DNA from 3 places in the Streptomyces sp. NPDC051740 genome. Region 3 is predicted to be linked to each of the others. Evidence: riboswitches for the same ligand, from Rfam matches in the RefSeq annotation. Region 3 holds a riboswitch; each other region holds the start of a gene.

What was found. A riboswitch is a leader RNA that binds a small molecule or an ion and turns the genes downstream of it on or off. The one in region 3 is predicted to bind thiamine pyrophosphate.
Region 1: another riboswitch for thiamine pyrophosphate. It lies ahead of thiC (phosphomethylpyrimidine synthase ThiC); the one in region 3 lies ahead of thiO (glycine oxidase ThiO).
Region 2: another riboswitch for thiamine pyrophosphate. It lies ahead of ACIA6T_RS13100 (thiamine ABC transporter substrate binding subunit); the one in region 3 lies ahead of thiO (glycine oxidase ThiO).

What each region holds. Positions count from the first base shown of each region.
Region 1 is NZ_JBITCL010000005.1:300,581-310,988, reverse strand. Features, by position in the region: gene ACIA6T_RS11365 (LacI family DNA-binding transcriptional regulator) at 1-31, shown strand, start outside; gene ACIA6T_RS11360 (metallophosphoesterase) at 596-1,687, shown strand; gene ACIA6T_RS11355 (hypothetical protein) at 1,871-2,740, shown strand; gene ACIA6T_RS11350 (VWA domain-containing protein) at 2,844-4,412, opposite strand; gene ACIA6T_RS11345 (hypothetical protein) at 4,624-5,490, opposite strand; gene thiC (phosphomethylpyrimidine synthase ThiC) at 5,731-7,542, opposite strand; TPP riboswitch at 7,535-7,724, opposite strand; gene ACIA6T_RS11335 (YibE/F family protein) at 7,797-9,215, shown strand; gene ACIA6T_RS11330 (SsgA family sporulation/cell division regulator) at 9,283-9,717, opposite strand; gene ACIA6T_RS11325 (IclR family transcriptional regulator) at 9,816-10,408, opposite strand, start outside.
Region 2 is NZ_JBITCL010000006.1:243,204-253,611, forward strand. Features, by position in the region: gene pyrH (UMP kinase) at 1-217, shown strand, start outside; gene frr (ribosome recycling factor) at 338-895, shown strand; gene ACIA6T_RS13080 (phosphatidate cytidylyltransferase) at 895-2,016, shown strand; gene ACIA6T_RS13085 (peptidase inhibitor family I36 protein) at 2,351-2,791, shown strand; gene ACIA6T_RS13090 (hypothetical protein) at 2,925-3,812, shown strand; gene rlmN (23S rRNA (adenine(2503)-C(2))-methyltransferase RlmN) at 4,094-5,200, shown strand; TPP riboswitch at 5,225-5,330, shown strand; gene ACIA6T_RS13100 (thiamine ABC transporter substrate binding subunit) at 5,411-6,493, shown strand; gene ACIA6T_RS13105 (ABC transporter permease) at 6,541-8,142, shown strand; gene ACIA6T_RS13110 (ABC transporter ATP-binding protein) at 8,143-9,162, shown strand; gene ACIA6T_RS13115 (maleylpyruvate isomerase family mycothiol-dependent enzyme) at 9,187-9,984, shown strand; gene ACIA6T_RS13120 (LAETG motif-containing sortase-dependent surface protein) at 10,051-10,408, opposite strand, start outside.
Region 3 is NZ_JBITCL010000001.1:555,984-566,391, reverse strand. Features, by position in the region: gene bfr (bacterioferritin) at 1-76, opposite strand, end outside; gene ACIA6T_RS02665 (sulfite oxidase-like oxidoreductase) at 261-908, shown strand; gene ACIA6T_RS02660 (deoxyribonuclease IV) at 922-1,800, opposite strand; gene pknB (Stk1 family PASTA domain-containing Ser/Thr kinase) at 1,835-3,796, opposite strand; gene ACIA6T_RS02650 (thiazole synthase) at 4,023-4,820, opposite strand; gene thiS (sulfur carrier protein ThiS) at 4,823-5,023, opposite strand; gene thiO (glycine oxidase ThiO) at 5,020-6,186, opposite strand; TPP riboswitch at 6,184-6,295, opposite strand; gene ACIA6T_RS02635 (hypothetical protein) at 6,339-6,677, shown strand; gene ACIA6T_RS02630 (NAD(P)/FAD-dependent oxidoreductase) at 6,710-7,951, shown strand; gene ACIA6T_RS02625 (Rv2175c family DNA-binding protein) at 8,029-8,394, shown strand; gene thiE (thiamine phosphate synthase) at 8,905-9,636, shown strand; gene metF (methylenetetrahydrofolate reductase [NAD(P)H]) at 9,744-10,408, shown strand, end outside.

The DNA.
Region 1 (10,408 bases), on a different contig from region 3:
CAGTCCGCCGAGGTCGCCGAAGGGGTCGTGAGGCGGAGGCCCGCGTGGGGGCCCGTGTGGGGGTGCGTCGTGGGGCCGGGGGTGTGGTGCGGCGAGGCCGCCGCAGTCGGGCCCGTACCGTGCTGCCGCAGTGAACCGGGGTGGGGACCGGGTAAGCGGCGGCCTCCGCCGCACCACCACACCCCACTCCCGCGGATGGGCGCCTGCGGGAGCCCCGGTGGTCGGGATGCGGGGGCGCCACGGTGGGGCGTATCGCGGTCGGAGCGTGGAGCTTCCGCTTCCGGAGGGGGGAAGCGGCAGTTCCGCGGCGACCCGGAGGAGAGGAAAGAAAGGGCTCTCCGGTCGCCCCTCCGGGCGAAACAGGCGGGCCCCCGGAACACGATGGTGGCCGGTCACTGGCGGAAGCGCGCGGCAGGGGCGAGTCCAGGGCGGACGAAGACCGCCTCAAACGGGGCGAAAGCCGCGGTGAACCGGAGTCTTGCTCTGATTCACCACCCCTGGGTCATCACACGGCGCGATCCGCATTCCTATGATGGGCCCACGACACCGCGGGCCGCTGCGACCAGGCAGTCCGACGCGGTGCAGAAGCGGCGCGATGGTGGAGGGGTCGATGACTCAGGGGGCCGGTCAGGGACCCGAGGTGGAGCGGACGGCGACGTTGCGCGACTTCCGGGTACCCGCGTACGTCCACGAGACCGGTCCGTACGCCCAGAGCACGCACCCCGGCGACGTCGTCCCGCCCTCCGAGGAGACCTACCCGGAGGGATACACACCCACCCAGCGGGACCTCCCCATCATCAATCGGGGTGACACTGTTCAGGTGACCGTCGACCCCGCGTCCGCCCCCGCCCCGCAGCCCGCCACCGGCCAGGGACCGCTGTACGTGGTCGGCGACGTCCACGGCTACCTCGACGAGCTGGTGGCCGCCCTCCAGGAGCAGGGCCTGCTCGACCCGGCGGGCCAGTGGTGCGCCGGCACCGCGCGGCTGTGGTTCCTCGGCGACTTCACCGACCGCGGCCCGGACGGCATCGGCGTCATCGACCTCGTGATGCGGCTGTCCGCCGAGGCCGCCGCCGCCGGCGGCTACTGCAAGGCCCTCATGGGCAACCACGAGCTGCTGCTGATCGGCGCCAAGCGGTTCGGCGACACCCCCGTCAACTCCGGGGCCGGCACCGCCACCTTCCAGGCGGCCTGGCTGCTCAACGGCGGGCAGAAGACCGACATGGACCGCCTCCAGGACCACCACCTGCAGTGGATGTCCCGCCTCGACGCCGTCGAGGCGGTCGACGGCCATCTGCTGCTGCACTCCGACACCACCGCCTACCTCGACTACGGCCGCTCCATCGAAGAGGTCAACGACACCGTCCGCGAGACGCTCACCCGCAACGACGCCGACGAGGTCTGGGACCTGTTCCGCAAGTTCACCAAGCGGTTCTCCTTCCGTGACGAGGGCGGCGCCGACGCGGTGCGCTCCCTGCTGGATACGTACGGCGGCACCCGGGTCGTTCACGGCCACAGCCCGATCCCCTATCTGACGGGTCAGGTCGGTTCCGAGGACGACGAGGACGACAGCGGCCCCGTGGTCACCGGACCTCATGTCTACGCCGACGGACTCGCCATCGCGATGGACGGCGGGGTCACCATGGCCGGAAAACTGCTGGTCCAGCAACTGCCGCTGGGCGTCTGACGGTTCAGCGGGCCGTGACCGTGCGGCCCGAAACCGCCCCGTGCACGTGCCAATTTCGGTAAACCCCCTGTCACCGCGCGCCGTCACCGCTCTACCATCGGCTTATCCGTAGCAGGCTCCCCTCCGTTTCTGCCCGACGGCTCGTCAGCATGCCGAGCCCCAAGCCCTACGGAGCATCGGGGGATGCACATGAACAGCGTTCCGCAGCACCTGCTGAGCGAGGACCGCCGGGAATACCAGCGGATTCTCGATGAGGCGCTGCGCTCCGCACCACACCACCCGGAACTGGCCGCGGTCGGACAGCGGCTCAACTCGGAACAACTGCGCACGATGGCACTCGACGCCACGGCGATCATCACGACGGCCGCGGCGACCGAGTACCAGCACTATGTGAAGGTCCGCGAGGAACGGCGCCGGCCACCGGAGTCGTCCACCCCGTCCGTCCGTGAGTCCGGCCCCACCGAGCCGGGCACGAACGCGATGGGGCTCGCCGCCACCATGGGAGAGGTCGCCGAGACCACCGGGGCCGGCGCCCTCGCCGTCGTCGCCGTCCTGGCACCCGTCCTGGCCGGAACCGCGGCCGCGATCTTCCTGCTCGTCGGCTACGTCCTGCGGATGCTCGACCCCGACGCCGCGTTCGCCCGGACCATGCTCACCACGGGGTGGGTGTTCGGCGCGGTGACGGCGGTCGCCATCCTCGTCGCCGCCGTGGGCCTGCTGCTCACCGCACTGCGCAACAAGCCCTCGGCGCTCGGCAGGTCGTACGACGAACTCGACGGGGAGGTGGCCCTGGCCAGGGACGCCTGGCGCGATGCCCTGCTGGAGCGGGGGATCCTGCCGTTCCTGCGGGACGCGCTCACCGACCCGGCGACGGTCACCGCGCTGCAGCACACGGCACCGCCTCCGCCGACCAGCCGTATCCCGCACCTGGGGTACGGCCGGCCGGGCTTCTCCAGCCCGGAGGAGGGAGCGGCCCGTGGCACACGGCCGAGCTACTCCAGCCCGGACTACTCGAGCCCGGACTTCGGGGGACCGGAGCACCGGCCGGAGTAGCCGGGCGGCCCGTCCGTCGGCTTGCGCTCTCCGTACCGGAGGCGCGAGCCGGATGGACGGATCCGACGACGGGCCGGACGGCCGGGCCGGGCCGGGCCGGGTCTCAGAGGATGCCCGCCCGTCCCGCGGCCGTGATCCACTGCGGGAACTCGGAGAGCAGACGGTCGTACAGCTCCGCGTCCGGCACGGTGCTGATGTCGTCGACGGCGAAGAACCCGACGTTGTCGACACGGCGTCCCGGCAGCGTGTCGAACCGCTCCAGCACGCCGTAATTTGACTTTCCCAGCCCCACGAACTGCCAGAAGACCGGTTCCTCCACCGCCTCACGGAGCTCGCGCTCGATCTCCTTGTTGCGGTAGACGCCGCCGTCGGAGAAGAACAGGACGAGGGTCGGAGCGGACGTGGGCTCGCCCCGGACGAACGCCCGCACCTCGGCGATGACCTTCTGCTCCTCGTTCTGGATGCCCACCTCCCGCATGTCGACCTGGCTGGGCTCCAGCCCTTTCTTCCGTCCGCGCCGGAACAGGCCCACCTCCCCCACCCGCACATGCAGCCGCAGCCACTCGGGAAGCTCACCCAGCCGCAGATCCGGCAGCCGGGCCGGGTTCGAGGCGAACGTCCAGGCCTGCATCTCACCGTCGTCGTCCAGCTGCGCGGCGACCGCCGCCATCCGCTCGACGACGTCGGCCACGACCCCCTTGGAGTACAGGAAGGACATGGACCCGGAGGCGTCGAGTACGAGGATGACGCGTGCGGTGACCTCGGCGGCCCCGTGCTTGCGCAGACTGACCGCCACCTGTTCCTTGCGCAGCGACAACCGCTTGCGCATGTCGACGGGCAGCCTCTCCTCGCCCTTGGTGAGCCGCGGAGCACCGGGGTGGGGGTGGGGCACGGCAGACTGCTGGGCGGGCGCGGCCGGCACGGCGGGAGGCACGGGCGGGGGCGGCGGAACCGGGGCCGAGGTGGCCGCGGATGAGACCGGCGGGGCCGGGGGCGCGGCGGCCACGGGGGAAGCGGACGGGACCGGGGGCGCGGCGGCCACGGGGGAAGCGGACGGGACCGGGGGCGTGGCGGCCACGGGGGAAGCGGACGGGACCGGGGGCGTGGCGGCCACGGGGGAAGCGGACGAGGCCGGGGGCGCGTCGTCCACGGTGATGCCGAAGTCCGTGGCCAGACCCGCGAGTCCGGAGGCATACCCCTGCCCCACCGCCCGGAACTTCCACTTCCCCTGCCGTCGGTACAACTCGCCGCCGATGAACGCGGTCTCCGTCCCCGCCGCCATGTCGAACCGGGCCAGCTCGGTCCCCGCCCCGGCGTCGAGCAGCCTGAGCACCAGTCCCGGCACCTGCCCGAACGTCCCGCCGTCCGCCGACGCGCACAGCACGATCCGCTCGACCGCCCCCTCCACGGCCCCCAGGTCCACCTCCACGGTGTCGGTCGTGTCCCGCGCTCCGCGCTGTTTCCCGAGATGCGTCACGGCGCCGGACGTGTGACGAGGCTGGTTGTAGAAGACGAGGTCCCCGTCGTCCCGCACCCGCCCGGCCTCCGTGAGGAGCAGCGCCGAGGCATCGATGTCGGGCACACCGGCCCCGGCCGCCCAAGCGAGCACAACGCGCACCACGCGGGCATCGACGGGAAGATTGGACCCCTTGCTCATCGGACTCGCTGTCATGGGGCCAGTCTGCCCACCCGCCCCGGCGAAGGGGAGGGGCCACCACACCTGCCGCCCCGCGGAAGCGGCACCCACGACGGGCACCGCCCCCGCGTCGCCCGCGGCGAACGCCCGGTCCGCGATCGGCAGGCGCACGCGGTTGCCCGCCGCCGCGAACCCCTTCGGCTTCTGAGCCGTCCCCTCCTCGGTCTCGTCCCGGCTTCCGCCGTGTTCACGACGGATGTCCCGGAAAGCTCCGTCGATGACCGCACGAGGCTGGTGTGCACCACAGGCGGCGGAGAATCCGCGTCTCGACCCGTTCGACGGTCGAGCGGCCGAAGGCGTGCACGAGAGCGAGGTGGAACAGCGTGGGTGCCGTCACCGCCCACCGGTGGACGCGGTCCTCCCGCAGCAGGTACCTGACCACCGTCGCCGGACGGAAGGGGACGAAGTCGATGGTCCGGTGCTCCCACCGGTCGGCGACGCCCCGGCTCATGCGCGTCTTGAGGCCCGTGCTTCCGAGGTCCTTCAGCCGTGCGTGGAAGTGGGCGCCCCAGCCCCGACCGTCCACGTCCAGCACGAGGGCCAGGAGGTCGAGCGAGTATGCGTGGAACTCCAGGGACAGTCCCTCCCGCATTCCGCGGCGGGTCACCGCGTGGAGATCGGACGCGTTCCTCCCGGAGGAATCGATGTGTCTCGACAGTCCCTCGTTGACGGAGGAGTTCCAGACGCCCGGTGCCGTACGGACCCGATCGCCGCGTCGGGTCACCACGAGCATGTCGTCGGCGGTGACCACCGCGGCATTGACGCCCAGGCCGCACTGCAGAAAGGAGGGGGCCTTCGACGGCTCGTCCGGATCCAGGTAACGGGACCGGGGCGTCGTACCGTCCGGAAGCCGGCGGTCGAGTTGTCGCGCGGCCAGGAAGGTGCAGTAGTCGGTCGGACGGAGCCTCAGGTGCACCTCGGACTTCTCTTCGAGAGCGGTACGGGAGACGTCCAGGGAATCGACGGCGTACCGCGGACCGTTCCACAGCGGAGCTCCTCCCTCCGCTCGCAGCCGCTCGCTCTCCTCGGCTGTCTCGTCCCGCCAGCCGGTCATGTCCGGAGGCAGTTCCCCCACGCAGGCGCGGGAATCTGAGCACGGAGTGGTGCGAGAGGTGCCCGATCGGTCCCATGGTTCGGCGCTCACGGCGTTGTCCGCCGTTCCACGCCCAGGACCCGGGCGGCGACCCCTTGGGTTCAAGGGGCCTCCGCCGTCACCCGCACGACACCACGAGGTGACGGAGCCGGAGAATCCGGTCCGGTACGCGGCACACCGGACCGGATTCCCGGGAAGGACTCAGTCGGCCAGCGGGAGGTACACCCGGTTGCCCGCCTCGGCGAACTCCCTGGACTTCTGGAGCATGCCCTCGGCGATCTCCTCGGGGGAGGCCCCCTCGGCCGCCGTACCGCCGAACCGCTCCGTGATGCTTTGACTGATCTTCATGGAACAGAACTTCGGGCCGCACATCGAGCAGAAGTGGGCCGTCTTGGCGGGTTCCGCCGGCAGGGTCTCGTCGTGGAACTCGCGTGCCGTGTCCGGGTCGAGAGCGAGGTTGAACTGGTCCTCCCACCGGAACTCGAAGCGGGCGTCGGACAGCGCGTCGTCCCACTCCTGGGCACCCGGGTGGCCCTTGGCGAGGTCGGCGGCGTGGGCTGCGATCTTGTAGGTGATGACGCCGGTCTTGACGTCGTCACGGTTGGGCAGGCCCAGGTGCTCCTTGGGCGTGACGTAGCAGAGCATGGCCGTGCCCCACCAGGCGATCATCGCGGCGCCGATGCCGGACGTGATGTGGTCGTACGCGGGCGCGACGTCCGTCGTCAGCGGGCCGAGCGTATAGAACGGGGCTTCATCGCAGATCTCCTGCTGAAGGTCGATGTTCTCCTTGATCTTGTGCATCGGGACATGCCCCGGGCCTTCGATCATGGTCTGAACGTTGAAACGCTTCGCGACCGCGTTGAGTTCCCCGAGCGTGCGCAACTCCGCGAACTGCGCCTCGTCGTTGGCGTCCGCGATGGACCCGGGCCGCAGGCCGTCGCCGAGCGAGTACGTGACGTCGTACGCGGCGAGGATCTCGCAGAGCTCCTCGAAGTTCTCGTACAGGAACGACTCCTTGTGGTGCGCCAGGCACCACGCGGCCATGATCGAGCCGCCGCGCGAGACGATGCCGGTCTTGCGGTTCGCGGTGAGCGGCACGTACGCCAGACGCACGCCCGCGTGGACCGTCATGTAGTCCACGCCCTGCTCGGCCTGCTCGATGACCGTGTCCTTGTAGATCTCCCAGGTCAGTTCCTCGGCCCGGCCGTCGACCTTCTCCAGGGCCTGGTAGAGCGGCACGGTGCCGATGGGGACGGGGGAGTTCCGCAGCACCCACTCGCGGGTGGTGTGGATGTTCCGGCCGGTGGAGAGGTCCATAACCGTGTCGGCGCCCCAGCGGGTCGCCCAGGTCATCTTCTCGACCTCCTCCTCGATGGAGGACGTCACCGCCGAGTTGCCGATGTTGGCGTTGACCTTCACCAGGAACCGCTTGCCGATGATCATCGGCTCGATCTCCGGGTGGTTGACGTTGGCCGGCAGCACCGCCCGGCCCGCCGCGATCTCCTCGCGGACCACTTCGGGCACGACGTTCTCCCGGATCGCCACGTACTCCATCTCGGGCGTGATCTCGCCACGGCGCGCGTACGCGAGCTGTGTGACCGCCTGACCCGCGCGGCCCCGGCGCGGCAGGCGCGGCCGGCCGGGGAACACGGCGTCCAGATTGCGCAGGCCCCCGCGCGGAGAGGTGTGCTTGATCCCGTCGTCCTCGGGACGGACGGGACGGCCCGCGTACTCCTCCGTGTCACCGCGGGAGATGATCCAGTTCTCCCGCAGCGGAGCCAGGCCCCGGCGGACGTCGGTGTCGACGAGCGGATCGGTGTACGGGCCCGATGTGTCGTACAGCGTGACCGACCGCCCGTTGGTGAGGTGCACCTGGCGGACCGGCACCCGCAGGCCGGGGCGTGTGCCCTCGACGTACGCCTTGTGCCAGCCGACGGACTTCCCGGCCTCCGTGTTCTCCTCCTGGGCGGAGTTCTGCGTGGAGGCAGGCGTGCGTGCGTCCTTGTTGGTCATGAGACCTACTCCCTACGCCGGCATTACCCGGTAACAGGTTCGGCGGTCGACGCAGCGGTTTCCGTCTGCCGACGTTCCGTGGGAAACATCACTCGCCTTCGGTGATGTTTCATGTGAAACGTCGCTGGGACGGAGGTCAGCGCCCTCTCAGCCCGGTGCTCCGAGCTCCCGCGTGTACAAAAGCGACTCCACGCTAGCGTCATTTCTGGCGCGGTGAACAGAGGGCCCCATCCCGTTCTTGCGATGATCGGGCGGTGACCCCCACTCAACCTCCTCCGTTTCCACCGCCCGAACCGTCGCGCGCGCCCGGCGCCGGAGACGGCGGCGGCCACGCCCACGGGCACGGGCACAGCCACGGTCACGGCCCGGCGGCGCCCGTCTCCCAGCACCTGCGCAAGGTCATCGCGGCGATCCTCATCCCGTTCGCGGCGGCGGTGCTGATCGGGCTCGCCGTGCTGTGGCCGGGCGGTGCCCCGGCGCACGAGCGCACCGGCGTCGGCTTCGACCGGCAGACGCAGCACGCCACGGTCACCAAGGTGGTCGAGCTGAGCTGTCAGTCCGTCAACGCCTCCGGAGGCGTCCCGACCGGCGACACCTCCACCGCCGAGGGCTCCTCCGCCCAGCAGCAGGCGGACGGCACCTGCAAGAAGGCGACGATCCGGGTCGACACCGGTGACGACAAGGGCCGTACGTTCAACGAGATCGTGCAGCCGGACCAGTCCCGGCAACTGCACGAGGGCCAGAAGGTCGTGGTGGCCTACGAGCCCTCCGCGCCCGAGGACCTCCAGTACTCGGTCACCGATGTGAACCGGCGCTTCCCGCTGGCGCTGCTCGCGGGCGTCTTCGCGCTCGCCGTCGTGGCCGTGGGGCGGCTGCGCGGCGTCATGGCGCTGGTCGCACTGGCGATCAGCTTCCTGGTGCTCAACTTCTTCATCCTGCCCGCGATCCTGCAGGGGTCGAACCCGCTGGTCGTGGCGGTGGTGGGGGCGAGCGCGATCATGCTGATCGCGCTGTACCTGTGCCACGGGCTGTCGGCGCGTACGTCGGTGGCGGTGCTCGGCACACTGATCTCGCTGCTGCTGATCGGCTTCCTGGGTTCGGTGTTCATCGAGTGGGCCGCGCTGACCGGCAACACCGACGACAACACCGGTCTGATCCACGGGCTGTATCCCGGGATCGACATGAGCGGTCTGCTGCTGGCCGGCGTCATCATCGGTTCGCTCGGTGTCCTCGACGACGTGACGGTCACCCAGACGTCCGCGGTCTGGGAGCTGCACGAGGCCAACCCGTCGACAGGCTGGCGCGGGCTGTACCGCGCGGGCATCCGCATCGGCCGCGATCACATCGCGTCCGTGGTCAACACGCTGGTCCTCGCCTACGCGGGCGCCGCGCTGCCGCTGCTGCTGCTGTTCTCCATCGCGCAGAGCAGCGTGGGGACGGTCGCCAACAGCGAGCTGGTCGCGGAGGAGATCGTGCGCACCCTGATCGGCTCGATCGGCCTGGTGGCCTCGGTGCCGGTGACCACGGCCCTGGCCGCGCTGGTGGTCTCCGCCGACCGCCCGACGGCTCAGGCGCAGGGACACGGACCGGCACAGACGCAGGGAGCCGGGCAGGCATCGGACGCGCGGCCGGCCGTGGGGCGCGGCGGGCGGGGCAGGCGCCGTAAGCGCTGATGTCCCGCGTGGCGGGCGGAGCGCGCTGAAGCGTTCCGCCACCGGTCCACCCGACTGGCGTAACGCTTCAGCCGGCGCTCTGCTCCGCCAGGATCCGGTCCAGTGCGTCGTCGAGGTGGGCGTCGAAGTCGGCGAGCGCCCCCTCCTGGCCCAGTGGCACCAGCTTGTCGGTGCGGTCGAGGAAGGCCACGAGCGGCGCCGTCGACGAACGGAACAGTGCCTGGTCGCTGCCGACCTGAAGCCGGATCAGCACCTCGCCCAGTACGTCGGGGTCCACCGGCGAGACGCGTACGTCGCCCTCCCCGCACGGCCGTCCGACGCCGTCGATCAGCAGCTCCCGGCCGAACGCCCAGGTCACGGGGGCGTCCCCCGGCAAGTGGAAGGTCAGCCGCACGGCGTAGGGATCACAGGTGTCGTAGCGGAGCTCCACCGGGATGCGGAAGGACAGCTCCTCCGACACGAGAAAGCTCATCATGACCTCTGCCTGTACGGATTCGCGCATCGCCTACCCCGTCATTCGCCACGGACTGGCCGGGCATGGACCCTGACACCAGAGGGAATCTTGCTGAACGTACACAGCAGATCACAAGGAGTGAGTTTTCAGATACTGATAGACAGCGTGAGTGACCCGACGAAGCACTCCATCTCGGCCTGCAGTCGCTGTGTCGCGGGGACGAGCCGGTCGGCCTGGTGCGTGGGCAGCGAGATGGCCACCGACGCGGCCACGGAGCCGACGGTGACGGGGATCGCCGCACAGACCGTGCCCAGCACGTACTCCTGGCGCTCCATCACGGGTCCCATGCGCCGCGTCCGCTCCAGGCGCCTCAGCAGGCTGTGGTCGTCGCGCACGGTGTACGGGGTGACGGACCGCACGGGGTGGCGGTCGAGGTGGTCGCGGCGGGCGTCCTCGTCGAGCTGGGAGAGCAGGCACTGGCCGATCGCGTGGGCGTGTCCGGTCTCCCGGAAGTCGGCCCACTCCTCGACCGCGGGATGGGCGGGGGTGTCGGAGACGCAGACGACGTCGATCTCGCCCTCGCGGTACACGGCGTAGTACACGGGGGCGCCGATCGCGTCCCGCCAGCGGGCGAGGGCATCGGCCACCGTGCTGCGACGTTTCTGCTCCGCTCCGCTGCTGCTCAGCCGCTCTGCCGCCTCCCCCAGGAAGAACAGCCCCTTGTCGCGGCGCAGATAGC
Region 2 (10,408 bases), on a different contig from region 3:
GAAGACCAACCCGGACGCCGTGAAGTTCGACGCGCTCGGCTACGGCGAGGTCATCACCCGGGACCTGAAGGTCGCCGACGCCACGGCCGTCACGCTCTGCCGTGACAACAGCCTCCCGATCGTCGTCTTCGAACTCCTGAAGGAGGGCAATATCGCCCGCGCCGTCAAGGGTGAGAAGATCGGCACGCTGGTGGGCGACCAAGCCGGCCGCAGCTGACCGGGGGATGGACAATGTCCTGCCGGTCGGGAACCGTGCAGGAAGAAGACGCGACGCAGCCGGCCGCCGCCCCGACGGGGAACCGCGGCCGGGCCTACTCAAGACACGCAGGAGCAAGTGGTGATCGAAGAGACCCTCCTCGAGGCCGAGGAGAAGATGGAGAAGGCCGTCGTGGTCGCCAAGGAGGACTTCGCCGCGATCCGCACCGGCCGTGCGCACCCGGCGATGTTCAACAAGATCGTGGCCGACTACTACGGCGCGCTGACGCCGATCAACCAGCTGGCCTCGTTCTCCGTGCCCGAGCCGCGCATGGCCGTGGTGACCCCGTTCGACAAGAGCGCCCTGCGCAACATCGAGCAGGCGATCCGCGACTCCGACCTGGGCGTCAACCCGAGCAACGACGGCAACATCATCCGGGTGACGTTCCCCGAGCTCACCGAGGAACGTCGCCGTGACTACATCAAGGTCGCCAAGACCAAGGGCGAGGACGCGAAGGTCTCCATCCGTTCCGTCCGCCGCAAGGCCAAGGACGCCATCGACAAGATGGTCAAGGACGGCGAGGTCGGCGAGGACGAGGGCCGCCGTGCGGAGAAGGAGCTCGACGACACCACCGCGAAGTACGTCGCCCAGGTGGACGAGCTCCTGAAGCACAAGGAAGCGGAGCTGCTCGAGGTCTGATGAACGACTCTTCCTGGGGGACGCCGCAGACCGGGTACTGGGGGCCGTCCGACCACGGGCCCGGCCAGGGAGCTGCCCCGGCGGGTCCCGCGTACGATGCGCACTACGCGCAGCACACCCGCCCCATGCCCGTCGTGCCCGACGTACCCGAACACGGCGGAGACCAGGATGTGGACCGGGGGGCCGCTCGGCTGAGCGGCCCCTTGTTCCGAGACGAACCGACGCGGGCCCGACCCCTTCCGGGGGAGGTGCCGCAGAATCCGGAGCCCATGCCCGACGCCCCGCAGCCGGCACCCGCACCGCAGAAGAAGAGCGCGGGGCGCGATCTCGGTGCCGCGATAGGCGTCGGCGTCGGACTCGGCGTGGTGATCGTCGCGTCGCTGTTCGTCGTCAAGGCCGTCTTCGTCGGCGTGGTCGCCGTCGCCGTGGTGGTGGGCCTGTGGGAGCTGACGTCGCGGCTGCGGGAGCGCAAGGGCATCAAGGCGCCCTTGGTGCCGCTCGCGCTGGGCGGTGCGGCCATGGTCGTCGCCGGGTACGCCCGGGGCGCCGAGGGCGCGTGGGTGGCCACGGCGCTCACCGCGCTGGCGGTGCTGGTCTGGCGCATGGCGGCGCGGCCCGAGGGCTACCTCAAGGACGTCACGGCGGGCGTCTTCGCGGTGTTCTACGTACCCTTCCTGGCGACCTTCGTCGCGATGATGCTCGCCGCCGACGACGGTCCGTGGCGCGTCCTGACCTTCCTGCTGCTGACGGTCGTCAGCGACACCGGCGCGTACGCGGTCGGCTGGCGCTTCGGCAGGACCAAGCTCGCCCCGCGCATCAGCCCCGGCAAGACCCGCGAGGGCCTGCTGGGCGCGGTGGCCTTCGCGATGGTCGTCGGCGCGCTGTGCATGCAGTACCTGATCGACGGCGGCAGCTGGTGGCAGGGCCTGCTGCTCGGCCTCGCGGTCGCGGCCAGCGCCACGCTGGGCGACTTGGGCGAGTCCATGATCAAGCGCGACCTGGGCATCAAGGACATGGGCACCCTGCTCCCGGGTCACGGGGGCATCATGGACCGCCTGGACTCCCTGCTGCCGACGGCGCCGGTGGTGTGGCTGCTGCTCGTCCTCTTCGTCGGCGGCTGACACCTTCGGTTCGAGCGCCTCCGAGCCCCCGTCCCCTGCGGACGGGGGCTCGCTGCTTGTGGCCCGTACACGCTCCATGGCGCTCGGGCGTCCCTCGGCGGCCCCGCCCGGCGTACGGGGAGGTGTGCGCCGGTCCGCGGAACCTCTCCGTCGGTGTCCACCGTCGGGACCGGCATTCATGGTCTCAATGGACGAACGGGATACCAGCCGGCATCCTTTCGAAAAGATCAAGCCAACGCATTGGATCTTGTCTGAAAAATGATTGTTGCCGGCATTGTGCCGCCCTTAGGGTTGGCGGGCCAAGTCGTGGTGAATTGACAAGAGAAGAGGGCACGTGAAGATCGCTCGGAAGTTCATTCCTCTGGCCTTCGTTCTGCCCATCGCGGCCGGATCGATGCTGGGAACCGCTTCGACGGCCCAGGCCTACACGGGCAAGGGTTGTGACCTGACCACCGAATGGTGCGGAGTCTTCTTCTACAACAGCGACTTCGAGGGTTCGCGCACGGCCTTCATGAAGGACAGCGTGCCCAACCTTGCCGGTTACACCTTCCTGGACTACGGTGCGGGCCAGGGCCAGGCCGTGAAGAACAACGCGGCCTCGTTCATCAACGGCGGCGAAGCCAACATGACGGTCTTCTACAACAGCAACTACAGCGGTCCGTGCGACTCCTTCAAGCCGCTGTCCGCCGCGCCCCGACTGCGCAACACCTACAACGAGAACGCCTCGCTGCGATTCGGCTACACGTCGACCGGTTGCTACACCTGGACCGCCTGAGGTATCAGGAAAACCCCTGCACCGGTCCATACGGCCCGTGCAGGGTTTTCTTTTGCATCGAGTACGTTCCGCTTTCGCAGCCATTCGAGAGACGTTCCCCATGGTGAAATCTTCACGGCCCTCGCTCGTCCTGGTGTCACTGCTGTCGGGGGTGGCGCTGGTCGGCTGCACGCAGCAGGACGCGGCGTCTCCGGATCGCGCCCGGGCCTCGACGGCCCCGGCCGCCTCCCCGCCGGCCGGAAGCGAGACGTACACGTATCGGCTGCCCATCGCCGAGTACAGCCTGCCCCAGGACGAGCAGCGCGTGATCCGGTCGGCGCAGGAACTCCTGGCCCGCGAGTGCATGGAGGGCTTCGGTATCGACTACACCCCGGCGGTGATTCCGCCGACCCGGCAGGTGGCGGACCGCCGGTACGGGATATCCGACATGCGGACGGCAATGCAGTACGGATACCGATTTCCGCCGGAGCAGTCGGCCGGGACGGAAAGGAGCAGCCTCTCCCCGGAGGAACGGAAGGTTCTGGTGGGGAACAGCGCCGAAGGTGGAGCGAAAACCGAAACGGCCGCGAAGTACAACGGGAAGAGGATTCCCGACGAGGGATGTCTCGGAGAAGCGATCAAGAGTTTCCGGAAGACCTACAGCTACGAGCCGGGCGTCGCGGCCGCCAGTCGTATATCCGTCGACAGTTACAAGAAATCCTTGCAGGATCCGAAGGTCAAGACGGCCACATCGAAATGGTCGCAGTGCATGGCAGGGAAGGGGTACACGTACGCCACGCCCATGCAGGCACTTGAATCGCAGTCCTTCGAAGGCGATGAGCCCTCCGCGGAGGAGAAGAAGACGGCGGTCGCCGACTTCTCCTGCAAAGAGGAAACCGGCCTGCTGGACACATGGTTCAGCTCCGAAAAAACGATTCAGAAGGAGCTGATAGATGACAGTGCCAAGGTTCTGCGCACGCTGAAGGAGAAGCAGGAACAGCAGGTCGAAGCGGCCCGGAAGATGGTCGCCGAAGCGGAATGACTCGGACCGGGTAAGGCCGGCCGGCAGCTCCCGGGCCACGGAACACCTGCGCGCGGAGCGTCACGTCGTCGACCGGCGCCTCCCCGCGGGATCGCTGCGACCAAGGGGGCGCGGCGGAAGCCCGGTATCCGAAGAAGAGGCGGGACGCGAAGCACCTGGAGGCCGAAGCGGTGGAGCCCTGCTCCTCCGGGGAGGGCCCACGGCGACCGGCGACGACCGTTGTCATCCCCAGAGCTCACGGCTGCAGGCCACACGAATTGATCTGCGACACTGGTAACGCCATGCCTAAACCCGGAGAACTTACTTTCGTCGCCCCCCGCGGAGCCAAGAAGCCGCCGCGGCACCTTGCCGATCTCACGCCCGCCGAGCGGAAGGAGGCGGTCGTCGCGGTCGGTGAGAAGGCGTTTCGTGCCAAGCAGCTCTCGCAGCACTACTTCGCGCGGTACGCGCACGACCCGGAGCAGTGGACCGACGTCCCCGCCGGTTCCCGCGGCAAGCTGCGGGAGGCGCTGCTTCCGGAGCTGATGACGGTCGTACGGCATCTGTCGACCGACCAGGGGACGACCCGCAAGACGCTGTGGAAGCTGTTCGACGGCACGCTCGTCGAGTCGGTGCTGATGCGGTACCCGGACCGGGTGACCATGTGCATCAGCTCCCAGGCCGGGTGCGGCATGAACTGTCCGTTCTGTGCCACCGGGCAGGCCGGGCTGGACCGGAACCTGTCCACCGCCGAGATCGTGCACCAGATCGTGGACGGGATGCGGGCGCTCAGGGACGGCGAGGTGCCCGGCGGCCCGGCGCGGCTGAGCAACATCGTGTTCATGGGCATGGGTGAGCCGCTCGCCAACTACAACCGGGTCGTGGGGGCGATTCGCCGCCTCACCGATCCCGAGCCGGACGGGCTCGGGCTGTCGCAGCGCGGGATCACCGTGTCCACCGTCGGTCTCGTCCCGGCCGTCCACCGGTTCTCCGACGAGGGCTTCAAGTGCCGGCTCGCCATCTCGCTGCACGCCCCCGACGACGAACTGCGCGACACCCTCGTCCCCGTGAACACGCGGTGGAAGGTGCGCGAGGTGCTCGACGCCGGGTTCGAGTACGCGGCCAGGTCGGGCCGGCGGCTGTCCATCGAGTACGCGCTCATCCGGGACATCAACGACCAGGCCTGGCGCGGTGACCGCCTCGGGCGGATGCTCAAGGGTCGCCCCGTACACGTCAACCTCATCCCGCTCAACCCCACCCCCGGCTCCAAGTGGACCGCCTCCCGTCCCGAGGACGAGAAGGCGTTCGTGGAGGCGATCGCCGCGCACGGTGTACCGGTGACGATCCGGGACACCCGTGGTCAGGAGATCGACGGGGCGTGTGGTCAGCTCGCCGCGAGCGAACGGTAATGTGACCCGGGCAATCACATCTACATATTCCGACAGGGGAGCGCCACAGCGCTGAGAGTGCGGCACCGGCCGCAGACCCTCCGAACCTGGCCCAGGTCATTCTGGGTAGGGAGATCGGTCATCACTCGAGCTGTTGCGCCCTGCCCGGGACCCCGCAGCGGGGTCCCGGGCAGGGCCGCGTCTCTTCCTGGTCACCCCAGGAGGAATCAAGTGGACATCACCAAGAAGGTCACGGTCCTGGCCGTCGGGCTGGGGCTGGTCGCGCTGTCCGCGTGCGGGGCGTCCGACGGCGACGACTCGAGCGGCGGCGGGTCCAGGACCGTGACCCTCGTCAGCCACAACTCGTGGGCCGTGTCGAAGGACGTCGTCGCCGCCTTCGAGGAGCAGTCCGGATACAAGCTCAAGGTCCTCGAGGACGGCGACGCCGGGCAGGCCGTGAACAAGGCCATCCTGACCAAGGACAATCCCCAGGGCGACGTCTTCTTCGGTGTCGACAACACCCTGCTGTCCCGCGCCCTCGACAACGGGCTGTTCCAGCCGTACGAGGCCAAGGGCTCCGACCTGATCCTCGACGAGTACCGCGTGGACCAGGACAAGCACCGGGTCACCCCCGTCGACAGCGGTGACGTCTGCGTCAACTACGACAAGGCGTGGTTCGACGAGCACGACCTGACCCCGCCGAAGAGCCTCGACGACCTGGTCAAGCCCGCCTACAAGGACCTCCTCGTCGTCGAGAACGCCTCCACCTCCTCACCCGGCCTCGGCTTCCTGCTCGGGACCGCGGCCAAGTACGGGGACGAGGGCTGGCAGGACTACTGGAAGAAGCTCAAGGCCAACGGCGTCAAGGTGGTCGACGGCTGGGAGCAGGCCTACAACGAGGAGTTCTCCGGCTCGGCCGGCGGCAAGCAGGCCAAGGCCGACCGGCCGCTGGTGGTGTCGTACGCCTCCTCGCCGCCCGCCGAGGTCGTCTACGCCGACCCGAAGCCGGAGACCGCGCCCACCGGTGTCGCCGAGGGCACCTGCTTCCGCCAGGTCGAGTACGCGGGGCTGCTGAGCAACGCGAAGAACCCCGAGGGCGGCAAGGCCCTGCTCGACTTCCTGATCGGCAAGACGTTCCAGGACGACATGCCGCTCAACATGTTCGTCTACCCGGTGCGGGAGGCCGCCCGGGTGCCCCAGGAGTTCGTGAAGTTCGGGCCGCAGGCGAAGGACCCGCAGACCATGGACCCGGAGAAGATCGCCGCCAACCGTGACCAGTGGGTCAAGTCGTGGACCTCGCTCGTACTGAAGTGACGCGGACCGCGGCGAGGCGGCGCGGGAGCGCGGCGCGGCTCGGTCTGATGGCCGTGCCCGTCGCGTTCTTCGCCGTCTTCTTCGCCTACCCCGTCACCGCGATCGTCGCGCGCGGACTGAAGACCGACGGGACCTGGCACCTCGGGCGGATCGGGGACGTACTGGCGCAGTCCGACGTCCGTCAGGTCCTGTGGTTCACCACCTGGCAGGCCCTCGTCTCCACCGCCCTCACCCTGCTGGTCGCCCTGCCCGGCGCGTACGTCCTCGCCCGCTTCGACTTCCCCGGCAAGCAGGTGCTGCGGGCCGTGGTCACCGTGCCGTTCGTGCTGCCGACGGTCGTCGTCGGTACGGCGTTCATGGCGCTCGTCGGCCGCGGCGGACTCCTCGACGAACTGTGGGGCGTACGGCTGGACACCACCGTGTGGGCGATCCTGCTCGCGCACGTCTTCTTCAACTACGCCGTCGTCGTACGCACCGTGGGCGGGCTCTGGTCGCAGCTCGACCCGCGGCAGGAGGAGGCCGCGCGGATGCTCGGCGCCTCGCGGTTCGCGGCCTGGCGGACCGTCACCCTGCCCGCGCTCGCGCCCGCCGTGGCGGCGGCGGCGCTGATGGTCTTCCTGTTCACCTTCACCTCCTTCGGCGTGGTGCAGATCCTGGGCGGGCCGGCCTTCTCCACCCTCGAAGTGGAGATCTACCGGCAGACCTCCGAGATCTTCGACCTGTCCACGGCAGCCGTCCTGACGATGATCCAGTTCGTCGCCGTGGGCACGATCCTCGCCCTGCACGCCTGGACCGTACGGCGCCGGGAGACCGCGCTGCGGCTGGTGGACGCCTCGGTGACCGCGCGCCGTCCGCGCGGCGCCGGACAGTGGGCGCTCCTCGGCGGAGTCGTCGCCACCGTCGCCGTACTGCTCCTGCTGCCGCTCGCCGTACTGGTGGAACGCTCCTTCGGCGCCGCCGGTCTCGGCTACTACCGGGAGCTGACCCAGGACGACGGGGGAGTGTTCCTGGTCGCGCCGATCGAGGCGGTCGGCAACTCGCTCCAGTACGCCGTCGCCGCCACCGTCATCGCCATGGTGATCGGCGGTCTCGCCGCCGTGGCGCTGACCCGGCGGGACGCGGGACGGCTGGTGCGCGGCTTCGACGCGCTGCTGATGCTGCCGCTCGGGGTGTCCGCGGTGACCGTCGGTTTCGGTTTCCTGATCGCCCTCGACGAGCCGCCGCTGGACCTCCGCGCCTCCTGGATCCTGGTCCCGCTCGCGCAGGCGCTGGTCGGCGTCCCCTTCGTCGTACGGACCATGCTGCCGGTGCTGCGGGCCGTGGACGTACGGCTGCGGGAGGCGGCGGCGGTGCTCGGGGCGTCGCCGTGGCGGGCGTGGCGGGAGGTGGACCTGCCGCTGGTGCGGCGGGCGCTGCTGATCGCCGCCGGGTTCGCGTTCGCGGTGTCGCTGGGCGAGTTCGGGGCGACGGTGTTCATCGCGCGGCCGGAGAACCCGACGCTGCCGGTGGCCGTGGCGCGGCTGCTGGGGCGGCCCGGGGACCTCAACTACGGCCAGGCGATGGCCCTGTCGACGATTCTGATGATCGTGTGCGCGGTGGCGCTGCTCGTCCTTGAGCGGCTGCGGACCGACCGGACCGGGGAGTTCTAGATGCTGCTGAGCCTTCAGGACGCGACCGTCCGCTTCGGTGGGCGGCCGGTGCTGGACGCCGTCGACCTGGGGGTCGCGGAGCACGAGATCGTGTGTGTGCTCGGCCCCAGCGGCAGCGGCAAGTCCACGCTGCTGCGGGCGGTGGCCGGACTGCAGCCTCTCGACTCCGGGCGGGTGTCGCTCGACGGACACGACCAGTCGGGCGTGCCCGCGCACAAGCGCGGCGTCGGGCTGATGTTCCAGGACCACCAGCTCTTCCCGCAGCGGGACGTGGGCGGCAATGTCGCCTTCGGCCTGCGCATGCACGGCGCGTCGCGGAGCGAACAGGCGGAACGAGTAAGGGAGTTGCTGGACCTGGTGGGACTGCCGGACGCGGCCGGGCGCGCCGTCGCCGCGTTGTCCGGCGGCGAGCAGCAGCGCGTGGCGCTCGCCCGCGCCCTCGCGCCCAGCCCCCGGCTGCTGATGCTCGACGAGCCGCTCGGACAGCTCGACCGGTCGCTCAGGGAACGGCTGGTCGTCGAACTGCGCGAGCTGTTCGGCCGGTTGGGCACCACGGTGCTCGCCGTGACGCACGACCAGGGTGAGGCGTTCGCGCTGGCCGACCGGGTGGTGGTGATGCGGGACGGGCGGATCGCCCAGTCCGGTACGCCGCTTGAGGTGTGGCAGCGTCCGGCCGACGCGTTCGTGGCCCGCTTCCTCGGCTTCGAGAACGTCGTCGAGGCGACGGTGGGCGACGATGCCGCGGTGACCCCCTGGGGCAAGCTCCCCGTCCCGGAAGGCGCCCCGCAGGGCACGCGGACCCTTCTCGTCCGCCCCGCCGGTGTCCGCCTGGTCCCGGTCGGCGAGGGCCTGCGCTGCACGGTGGCCGCACGCACCTTCCGCGGCACCCATGTCACCGTCCACCTCCAGCCCGAGGACGCGCCCCGCCTGGAGGCGGCCTGCGCGCTCAGGGCCGCGCCGGAGGTCGGGGGTGAGGTCGGCGTGGAGTTCGACGCGGCGGAAATCGCCGTGCTGGGATGAGCGCGACTGCCTAGGGTGTGCGGCATGACACCACTCGCGCATGACCGCTACTGCGAGGAAATCGCACACCAGGTAGGGCAGTTGCGGACGGTCGTGACGTCCGGCGCCGATCTGTCCGGCACCGTGCCCACCACGCCCGACTGGTCCCTGGAGCAGCTCGTACGGCACACCGGCGGTGCCCTGCGCTGGGTGGACGTCATGGTGCGGACCGGGGCCGAGGACGACGTCCCCGAGGACCAGGTGCCGGGGTTCGCCGGGCCCGGGGCGTGGGGCGACCCCGGCGCGCTGGACGCCTGGCTGGCGGAGTCCGGCGAACTGGTCGTCGGCGCGCTGCGCGAGGCCGGTCCGGACGCGAAGGTGTGGAGCTGGGCCGGGATTCACAGCGCCGGGTTCTGGGCCCGCCGTATGACGCACGAGGTGACCGTCCACCGCGCGGACGCCACCCTGGCCGCCGGGCTGCCCTACGAGGTCGCGCCCGAGGTCGCCGCGGACGCGGTCGACGAGTGGCTGGAGATCGTGGAGTGGGCGCAGCGGACGCTGCCGGACGACACGGTGCACGACCTGCGGGGGCCTCGGCGCACCATCCATCTGCACGCCACCGGGACCCGGCCGGAGATCCACTCGGAGTGGCTGATCGAGCTCGGCGAGGAGGGTGTCTCCTGGCGGCGCGGCCACGAGAAGGCCACCGTCGCCCTGCGCGGCCCGCTCACCTCCGTGCTCCTCGCCTTCTACCGCCGGCTGCCGCTGGACGCCCCCGGCCTCGACGTGCTCGGCGACCGGAAGCTGCTGGAGTTGTGGCTGGAGCGGGCGACGTTCGGCTGAGCGGCCGGTAACGGAAGCGGCCCGCCCCCGGGAAAGGGGACGGGCCGCCGATGTGTGCGTGAGGCGTCAGCGCTGGTTGCTCGCCCCGCGGCGGCGCATGCCGAAGAAGACCGCACCACCGCCGACCACGACCAGGGCGGCCGCGATGCCGGCGATCAGACCGGTGTTGGAGTTGGCGCCGGTCTCGGCGAGGTTCGACTCACCGGCCGGGGAGGGCGCGTTGCTCGAGGTGTCCGCCGGAGCGGTGCTCTCGCTCTCCGGCTCCGACGGGGTCGGCTCGGGCTCCTCGGCCGGGGTGGAGGAGGACTTCGACGGGGTCGGCTCCGGCTCCTCCTCGGCCGGGGGCTCCTCCTCCGTCTTGCAGGCCGTCGCCGGGGTGACCAGGTTCGGCTTGATGTCCTCGTCGACGTAGGGCTTCGCGTCG
Region 3 (10,408 bases):
AGTACTGGTTGATCGCCGTGAGCTCGGCGGTCAGCTGCTCGTTCAGGAATTCGATGACCTCGGGGTCGCCCTGCATCGCATGGGCTCCTTCCGCGCGGGGGAACTGGCAGGTTGGGGCGCATGATTGCACCGGCGGAGAAGATCGTCCAGTAAGTACTGACTTAGTAAGTAGGTCCATGCCTGGCAGGTTGTGTACCTGTTTGACCGAATCTGCCGGGCCCGGTTCAGGGGCATCACCACCGGTCTGTCAGGATGGAGGCATGGGTCAGCCGGCGGAACGCGAATCGGGGGAGCGCGCAGCAGAAGGAGCGGAGCGGTTCGAGCTCCCGCCGGGTCAGCGGCTGCAGAAGGGCTGGCCGGTCACGCACTACGGGCCGGTCCCCAAGTTCCGGCCCGAACGCTGGGAGTTCCGGGTCTTCGGCGCCACCGCCGACGGTGCGAAGCACTGCTGGAACCACGAGGAGTTCACGGCCCTGCCGTACACCACCGTCGAGGCCGACCTGCACTGCGTCACCAAGTTCAGCATGGTCGGCGCCGAGTGGGGCGGGATCCCGGCGCGCACCGTCGTGGACATCGCCCCGCCCGCGCCGGACGTCACCCATGTGATGGTCTGGGCGGAGTACGGCTTCAGCTCCAACCTCCGGCTGGCCGACTTCACCTCCGAGCGCGCCCTCTTCGCCACCCACAAGGACGGCGAGCTGCTCACCGCCGAGCACGGCTTCCCGCTGCGGCTGATCGTCCCCCATCTGTACGCCTGGAAGGGCCCCAAATGGGTGCGCGGTGTGGAGTACATGACCGCCGACCGCCGGGGCTTCTGGGAGGAGCGCGGCTACCACAACGTCGGCGACCCCTGGACGGAGCAGCGCTACTCCTACCAGGAGGGGCCCGGGGACGGGCCCGAGCTCTGACAGTCGTACGGTCTCAGGCGTCCCGGAGCTTCTTCAGCCGCTCCACGTCCGCGGCGTGTCCCTCCTTGCCGCCGGGCGTCTCGATGACCAGCGGTACGCCCTCGGTCGCCGGGTGCGTCATCAGCGCCCGGAACGGGTCCTCGCCGATGTGTCCGGCGCCGATGTTCGCGTGCCGGTCCTTGTGTGCGCCGACCACGTCCTTGGAGTCATTGGCGTGGATCAGCTTCAGCCGGCCCTCGCCGACGGTGTCCACCAGCAGATCCAGCGTCCGGTGCATCCCGCTCGGCCCGGCCAGGTCGTGGCCGGCCGCGAAGATGTGGCAGGTGTCCAGGCAGACGCCCAGCTTCGGATGGGCGTCCAGCGCCTCGAAGTACGGCCCGAAGTCCCAGGTCCGTGAACACAGCGAGGAGCCCTGTCCCGCCGTGGACTCCAGCAGCAGGAACGGGTCGTCGTCATGGGTGAGCTCGTCGAGCAGCGGCAGCATGTGCTCCCGCACCTGCCGCAGCGCCACCGCCCGCTCCCGCCCGCCGGTCGCGCTGCCCGTGTGCACCACCACGCCCAGCGCGCCGATCTCCCGGCCGCGCCGCAGCGAGTGCCGCAGCGACTCCACGGACCGCTCGACGGTCGCCTCGGTGTGGGACCCGAAGTTGATCAGGTACGGGGCGTGCACGTACGCAGGGATCGAACCGGCCGCACAGGCCGCGCGGAACGCCTCGTCCTGCCGGGGGTTGCCGGCCGGGGTGGCCCAGCCGCGCGGATTGGCGACGAAGACCTGCACCGTCTCGGCGTTCAGCTCACGGGCGTAGGACAGGCCGACGGAGTGCAGACCGCCGGCCACGGGGACATGGCCGCCGACCGGGTTGCGGGCGGGACCGGACAGGTGACTCTTCACCCGTCAAGGGTGTCACGTGCGCCGGTCCCGTCGGTCAGCGGATCTCGATGGTTATCGTCGAGCCCTTGGGCGCGGTGTCCCCGCCGTCCACGGACTGGCCCTTGACGGTGTCGCCGAAGAGTCCGAGCAGCCCGCGGTCCTCGTCCACGTCGAACCCGGCGTCCTTCAGCTTCCGCTTGGCCTCGTCCACGCTGTCGCCGACCACGTCCGGAACCTCGATCATCTCGGGACCCTTGGACAGCGTCAGCGTCACGGTGTCGCCCTCGGCGGCCTGCCGCCCCGCGCCCGGGGTCTGCCGGGCCACCTGACCGGCGTCGTGCTCGGAGTTGACCCGCCCGGCGGCGATCTTCACCTTGAGACCGGCCTCCTCCAGCTCCGCGCGGGCGTCCTCCGCGTCGTCGCCGGTCACGTCCGGCACGTCCACCGGGCTGCCCTTGCTCACGGTCAGTGCCACCGCCGAGTCCGCGCGGACCTTCGTGCCCTTGCCCGGCTCCGTGGAGATCACCGAGCCCCGCTCCACGGAGTCGCTGAACTCCCGGGTCACCATGCCGGGCTCCAGACCGTCGTCCTTCAGCAGGTCCCGCGCCTTGTCCAGCGGGTAGCCGTCTAGGTCGGGCACCCGCACGGTCTGCGGGCCCTTGGAGAGGGTCAGCGACACCGAGTCGCTGCCGCGGACGCGGGCGCCCGCCTTCGGGTCGGTGCTGATCACCGTGCCCCGCTCCACGGTGTCGCTGTACGCCTCCTCCACCTGGCCGGTGTCCAGCCCGGCGTCCGTCAGCCGGTCCCTGGCCTCCTGCTCGGTCTTCCCCAGCAGCGGCGGGACCTTGGTGAACTGGCCGGAGTTGATGTACCAGATCCCTGTGCCGACCCCGAGGACCAGGAGCACGGCCACGACGATCGCCATCGGTCCGCGCCGCAGCGCCGTCCGGCGCCGGGGCGGCAGCGGCGGCGGGGACTGGAACCGGCTGGTGTGGTGCGGGGGGTCCGCGGGCTCGTCCTCGTTGACGGGCAGTGGGCGGGATGGGGGTCCCCCCGCGCGAGCGAAGCCGAGCGTGGGGGAACCGAGCGAGCGCGGGATGACGCTCGTACGGTCCTCGGCGTTGTCGTGCTCCGAGGCCAGCGCCTGCGGCGGCACCGCGTCGAGCTGCTCGGCGGTGAGCCGGCCGCGCCCCGCGCGGACCAGCGCGAGCAGCGCCACCGCGTCGTGCGGGCGGATCCCGGGGTCGCGGGCGGTAGCCGACGCGACCAGCTCGTCCAGCTCGGCCGCCATGCCGGGCACGGCGGCCGACGGGGCCGGCACGTCGTCGTGCAGGTGCTTGTAGAGCACGATCGCGGGGGAGTCGCCGTCGTGCGGCTTCTCGCCGGTCAGCATCTCGTAGAGCAGGATGCCGCAGGCGTAGACGTCCACGCGGGGGTCGGCGACGCCGTTCTCGATCTGCTCGGGGGCCAGGTACGAGACCGTGCCCAGCACGGTGCCCGTGGTGTTCGTCACCGAGTCCACGGCGCGGACCAGCCCGAAGTCGGCGACCTTGACCCGGCCGTCGTCCCCTATCAACACGTTCTCGGGCTTCATGTCCCGGTGCACGAACCCGGCCCGGTGCGCGGCGCCGAGCGCGGCCAGCACCGGCTCCAGGATGTCCAGCGCGGCGTGCGGCTGGAGCGCACCGCGCTCGCGCAGCACGTCGCGCAGGGTGCAGCCGGCGATGTACTCCATCGCCAGATAGACGTACGCCCCGTCGGTGCCCTGGTCGAAGACCTGCACCACGTTCGGGTGGGCCAGCCGGGCGACCGACTTCGCCTCGCGGATGAACCGCTCGACGAACGAGCCGTCGGCCGCGAGGGAGGGGTGCATCACCTTGAGCGCGAGGATGCGGTCCAGACGGGTGTCCACGGCCCGGTAGACCGTGGCCATCCCGCCGACCGCGATCCGCGCCTCGACGCGATACCGGCCGTCGAGCACCTGCCCGACCAGGGGGTCCTGAAGGGTCGTATCCACGCCCCGAGTCTACGAGCCCCCACCGACACCCCCGACCCGTTCATCCCCCGTTGAAGCGGACCTGTGACGTGCGCAGCTGCGGACAACCCCGCCGCCGCAACTGCGGACACCCCGCCGCCGTAACTGCGGGCAATCGTGCCGCTGGGGCGGCACGGGTGGGCGCGGCGGCACCCTGCAAGCGCCGGCAAGCGAAACCCGCCCCCGCCCAGCTGCAGCCCCGGCACCGTCAAAACGCGGGCCGCTCCGGATCCAGCACAGCCATGCCCTCCGCAGGAGACGACGCCTCGGCGGCGAACCACCGCCGAGGAATCCGCCCCGCCAGCCGGGCCAACCGCCCCGCCTCCACCGCACACCGCATGGCGGAAGCCATCACCACCGGCGCCTGCGCCCGGGTGACCGCCGACGCCAGCATCACCCCCGCACACCCCAGCTCCATCGCCAACGCCACATCGGACGCGGTCCCGGCCCCCGCGTCGAGGATCACCGGCACCCCCGCCCGCTCCACGATCAGCTCGAAGTTGTGCGGATTCCGGATCCCCAGCCCCGACCCGATCGGCGACCCCAGCGGCATGATCGCCGCACACCCCACCTCCTCCAGCTTCCGCGCCAGCACCGGATCGTCGTTCGTGTACGGCAGCACCGTGAACCCGTCGTCGACCAGCGTCTCCGCCGCGTCCAGCAGCTCGATCGGGTCCGGCAGCAGCGTCCGCTCGTCGGCGATGACCTCCAGCTTGACCAGGTCCGTGCCGAGCGCCTCCCGCGCGAGCCGCGCGGTGAGCACGGCCTCCCCGGCGGTGAAGCACCCCGCCGTGTTCGGCAGCACCCGGATGCCCAGCCTCTCCAGCACCGACAGCACGGACCCGTGCACCGAGGGGTCCACCCGCCGCATCGCGACGGTCGTCAGCTCCGTCCCGGACGCCACCAGCGCCCGCTCCAGCACGTCGAGGCTCGGCGCCCCGCCGGTGCCCATGATCAGGCGGGACGTGAAGGACGTACCACCGAGGAGGAACGGATCGTCGGCCATGGTCAGCCTCCCTGGACGGCGGTCAGGACTTCCACGCGGTCACCCTCGCAGAGGGGAGTGGCGGGCCACTGCGCGCGCGGGACGACGGTTTCGTTGAGGGCGGCGGCCACCCCCGAGGGGGCCGCGGTGAGCGACCTCACGACGAGGTCGAGAGCCGTGCCGGGCGCGAACTCCCGGCGCTCCCCGTTGACCGAGATGTTCATACGGGCTGCTCCGTGCGGACGGCGGCGCCGAAGCGCCGGGGGGTGAAGGGGCGGGCCACCTCCGGCAGGGCGCCGGTGGTCAGGACCTCCGCCATGGCGTCGCCGGTGACCGGCGTCAGCAGGACACCGTTGCGGTAGTGGCCGGTGGCGAGCAGCAGCCCCTCGAGCTCCGTCGGGCCGAGCAGCGGCGCGTTGTCGGGGGAGGCGGGGCGCAGTCCGGCCCGGGTCTCGGTCAGCGGCAGCTCGGTGATGCCGGGGACCAGCTCGTGGGCGTCGCGCAGCAGCTCGTACACGCCGCCCGCGGTCACGGTGGTGTCCCAGCCCATCTCCTCGCTGGTCGCCCCGATCACCAGCTCGCCGTTCTCGCGCGGCACCAGGTAGACATGGCTGCCGCGCACCACGGCCCGCACGGTCCGGTTCAGGAAGGGGCCGTGCCGCGCGGGCATCGTCAGCCGCACCACCTGCCCCTTCACGGGGCGCACGGGAGGCAGCACGTCCGCCGGGACGCCCGCGAGCCGTCCGCTGAGGCTGCCCGCGGCGAGCACCACCCGCCCGGCGCCCAGCTCGGTGCCGTCGGCCGTGGCCACGCCCGTCGCACGGTCTCCCGCGACGACGAGCCGCTCGGCCCGCGCGCGGTGGACGGTCACGCCCGCGCGCTCACAGGCGGTGACCAGCGCGGCCGCCAGCCGCCGGGGGTCGATCTGGTGGTCGCCGTCCACCCGCAGGCCGCCGCGCACCCCCGGCGCGAGCATCGGCTCCAGGCGCCGGCAGTCCCGCCCGGACAGCCACTGCGAGTCCAGCCCCGACCGCTGCTGCAGGGCGTGCAGTTCCCGCAGGTGGGCGCGGTCGTCGGCGTCCAGTGCCACGGCGAGCGTGCCGCACGCGCGGTAGCCGAGGTCGTGGCCGGTCAGCTCGGTCAGTTCGGCCGCGAAGCCGGGATAGCGCCGCGCGGAGGCGAGGTTCAGACCGAGCAGGGTCTCCTCGCCGTAGTGCAGTTCCGTGACGGCGGCCAGCATCCCGGCGGCCACCCGGGCGGCGCCGCCGCCCGGCTCGGGGTCCACCACGGCCGTGGCGAGACCGCGCTGCGCGGCCCGCCAGGCCGTGACCAGACCGATGATTCCGCCCCCGACGACGAGGACGTCTGAGGTACGCGTGGGCGACATGGGCGTCCAGCCCCTCCCTTCGCCGGCATGACCCGGATCAGGTTCGTACGGTCGGAGGCCGCCAGCCTCCCTCTCAGCCCGGTGCGTCCGGGCTCCCGCGAGTGCTTGTACGTTGGCCACCCTAGCAACGCACTTGTAAGGGAGCCTCTACCGTGGCCCGCTCGCTCGACGGACTCGTCCTCGCCCCCGTGGCCGACCAGGCCCCCGGCCAGGTCGGCACCCGCACCCGGTTCACCTACCACGAGCGGGGCGGCGAGATCTGGGCCGAGTACGCGGGCGGCGACGTCGTACGCGGACACCTGGTGGGCACCCGCGCGGGGGACCGGCTGGACTTCCGGTACGTGCAGCTCAAGCGGGACGGCACGACCTCCTCCGGGCACTGCGTGTCGACGGTCGTGGAACTGCCCGACGGACGGGTACGACTGGAGGAGGACTGGCAGTGGGAGTCGCAGCCGGGCAGCGGGACGAGCGTGGTGGAACAGCTCGGCTGATCGACGCCGCGTCAGGTGTCTAAGGTGATCGGGTGAGCGAGCAGACGCAGGGACCGGGACGGTCCGAGCCGCGGCGGGTGGTGGTGGCGGGCGCGGGCATGGCCGGTGTGCAGACCGCCCTCGCCCTGCGGGAGCAGGGCTTCACCGGCACCGTGACCCTGATCGGCGCGGAACCCCACCAGCCGTATGACAGGCCGCCGTTGTCGAAGGCGGTGCTGCTCGGCAAGGCCGAGGACTCCGCCTTCGACGTCGACTTCGAGGACGCCGGCATCGAACTGCGGCTCGGCTGCGAGGTGCTCGGCCTGCGCCCCGCCGACCACGAACTGGACACGGAGAAGGGGCCCGTCCCGTACGACGTCCTGGTGGTCGCCACCGGTGCGGAACCGGTCCGGCTGCCGGGCGCGGAGGGCGTGCCCGGCGTGCATCTGCTGCGCACCCTGGACGACGCCGCGCGGCTGCGGCCGGTGCTCGCGCGGCAGCACGACATCGTGGTGGTCGGCGCCGGCTGGATCGGCGCGGAGTTCGCCACGGCGGCCCGCGAGGCGGGCTGCGCGGTCACCGTCGTGGAGGCGGGGGAGCGGCCGCTCGTCGAGGCGCTGCCCGCCGAGGTGGCCGCCCCGATGGCCGCCTGGTACGCCGAGGCGGGCGTCACGCTGCGCACGCACGCGCGCGTGGAGCGCGTCGAACCCGGCGCCGCGGTCCTGGACGACGGCACGCGGCTGCCCGCGGGCGCCGTGGTCGTCGGCATCGGGGCCCGGCCCGCCACCGGCTGGCTGGCGGGCTCCGGGATCGGGCTCGGGGCGCACGGGGAGGTCGTCGCCGACCACCATCTGACGACCTCCCTGCCGGACGTGTACGCGGTCGGCGACTGCGCGTCCTTCCCGTCCGGGCGCTACGGCGAGCGCCTGCTGGTCCACCACTGGGACAACGCCCTCCAGGGGCCGCGCACGGTCGCCGTGAACATCCTCGGCGCGGCCACCGGCCGGGAGCCGGTGGTCTACGACCCGGTGCCGTACTTCTGGTCCGAGCAGTTCGGGCGCTTCGTGCAGTACGCGGGACATCACGCGGACGCCGACCGGACGGTGTGGCGCGGGGACCCCGCCGAGGCGGCGTGGAGCGTCTGCTGGCTGCGGGAGTCCCGCCTGGTGGCGCTGCTCGCGGTGGGACGGCCCCGGGACCTGACGCAGGGGCGCCGGCTGATCGAGGCGGGCACGGCGATGGACGCGGAGCTGCTGGCGGACCCGGCGCGGCCCCTGAAGTCGGCGACGGTGTGATGCTCCCGGCCCGGCGCGTCCGCCCAGGTGGGCGGGGCTGACTTCCGACTGTCAGTGGCAGATGGCAGGCTTGTCCCGTGACCGAGATTGACGCAAAGATCGATGCTCTCGTCCCCGCCTGGCTCACCCTGCCCGACATCGCCGAAATGTTCGGTGTCGAGGTGACGCGCGTCCGGCAGCTGGTCAAGGAGGGCCAGCTCATCGCCGTACGCCGAGGTGAGAACCGCGCGCTGCACGTGCCCGCCGCCTTCATCGACGGGGACAAGGTCGTCAAGGGCCTGACCGGGACCCTGACGCTCCTGCGGGACGACGGCTTCACGGACGAAGAGATGCTGGAATGGCTCTTCACCCCCGACCCCTCCCTGCCGGGCACGCCCGCCCAGGCACTCGGCGAGAACCGTGGCACGGAGGTGAAGCGCCGGGCCCAGGCGCTCGCGGTCTGACCCGGCCCTGACCGTCCGCGATCCGAACACCACCGGCCGGGGCGGCGAGCCCCGGCCGCGGGAACCCGTGCCGGTACGGAGCCCGGGGCGGGCGGTGGGCCGGCCGCGTGACGCGGGGACGGCCTCGCGCCCGCACGGAAGTGTCCGCCGGGCCGCGACCACCGGGATTCCGGGCGGGGCCGCATCGGGCGGTGGGCCGGCCGCGTGACGCGGGGACGGCCTCGCGCCCGCACGGAGGTGTCCGCCGGGCCGCGACCACCGGGATTCCGGGCGGGGCCGCACCGGGCGGTGGGCCGGCCGCGTGACGCGGGGGCAGTCTCTCGTCCGCGCGGAGGCGTTCGCCAGTCCGCGGCCACCGGGATTCCGGGCGGGGCCGCCCCGAGTGCCGGGTGTGGGCGGCTCGTGGTGTCCGGGGCGGTGCGGTGGTCGGTGAGGGGTGTCTCGCGGTCGTCGGCGTGGCGGCATAGGGTCCGTTGCGGTGTGTGCTCCGTCGGCCCGTGACGGCCGGGGATGTGCGCCCGTGACATACCGGGCCCGCCGGGTCCGTACGCCGCCGACACCCTGGGGGACCCTTCTGTGACCGCCACCGCTCGCGCCCGGCTCGCCGACGCCCGGCTCTATCTGTGCACCGACGCCCGCAGGCGGCAGGGCGATCTTCCGGAGTTCCTGGACGCGGTCCTGGCCGGCGGGGTCGACATCGTGCAGCTGCGGGACAAGGGCATGGAGGCCGGCGAGGAACTGGAGCACCTGGCGGTCCTCGCCGACGCCTGCGCCCGGCACGGCAAGCTGCTCGCGGTCAACGACCGCGCGGACGTCGCCCACGCTGCCGGAGCCGATGTCCTCCACCTCGGTCAGGGCGACCTGCCCGTCCCCGCCGCCCGCGCGATCCTCGGCGACGACGTCCTGATCGGCCGCTCCACGCACGCCGGGTCCGAGGCCGCCGCGGCGGCCGTCCAGCCCGGCGTGGACTACTTCTGCACCGGCCCCTGCTGGCCCACCCCCACCAAGCCCGGCCGCCACGCCCCCGGCCTGGACCTCGTCCGGTACACCGCCGCCCTGGGCACCGAGCGCCCCTGGTTCGCCATCGGCGGCGTCGACCTCGGCAACCTCGACGAGGTGCTGGACGCCGGTGCCCGCCGGGTCGTCGTGGTACGGGCCGTCACCGAGGCGGACGACCCGGGCGCGGCGGCGGCCGAGTTCACGAAGCGGCTGCGGCAGGCGGCGCCCTCGGACGCCGGATGACCCCCGCGCGTCTCAGGTTTGTCCAAGGGGTGGACAACAAGTCGGCATTTCAGACAAATATCCCGCATCCGGTTGGGGGACCGCCGCCCCCTGGCTAACCTGCCGGTATGGCCCTCGGAACCGCATCCACCAGGACTGACCGCGCACGCACCGTGCGTGACATGCTCGCCGCCGGCAAGACGACGTACTCGTTCGAGTTCTCGGCGCCGAAGACCCCCAAGGGCGAGCGGAACCTGTGGAGCGCGCTGCGCAGGGTCGAGGCGGTCGCGCCGGACTTCGTCTCCGTGACCTACGGCGCGGGCGGCTCCACGCGCGCCGGCACGGTCAAGGAGACCCAGCAGATCGTCGCCGACACCACCCTCACCCCGGTCGCCCACCTCACCGCGGTCGACCACTCCATCGCCGAACTGCGCAACATCATCGGCCAGTACGCCGACGCGGGGATCCGCAACATGCTCGCCGTGCGCGGCGACCCGCCCGGCGACCCGATGGGCGACTGGGTGCCGCACCCGCAGGGGCTGACCTACGCCGCCGAACTCGTCCAGCTCATCAAGGAGTCGGGCGACTTCTGCGTCGGCGTCGCCGCCTTCCCGGAGATGCACCCGCGCTCGGCCGACTGGGACACCGACGTCGCCCGCTTCGTCGACAAGTGCCGGGCCGGCGCCGACTACGCGATCACCCAGATGTTCTTCCAGCCCGAGTCCTATCTGCGGCTGCGTGACCGAGTCCACGCGGCGGGCTGCGAGACCCCGGTGATTCCCGAGGTCATGCC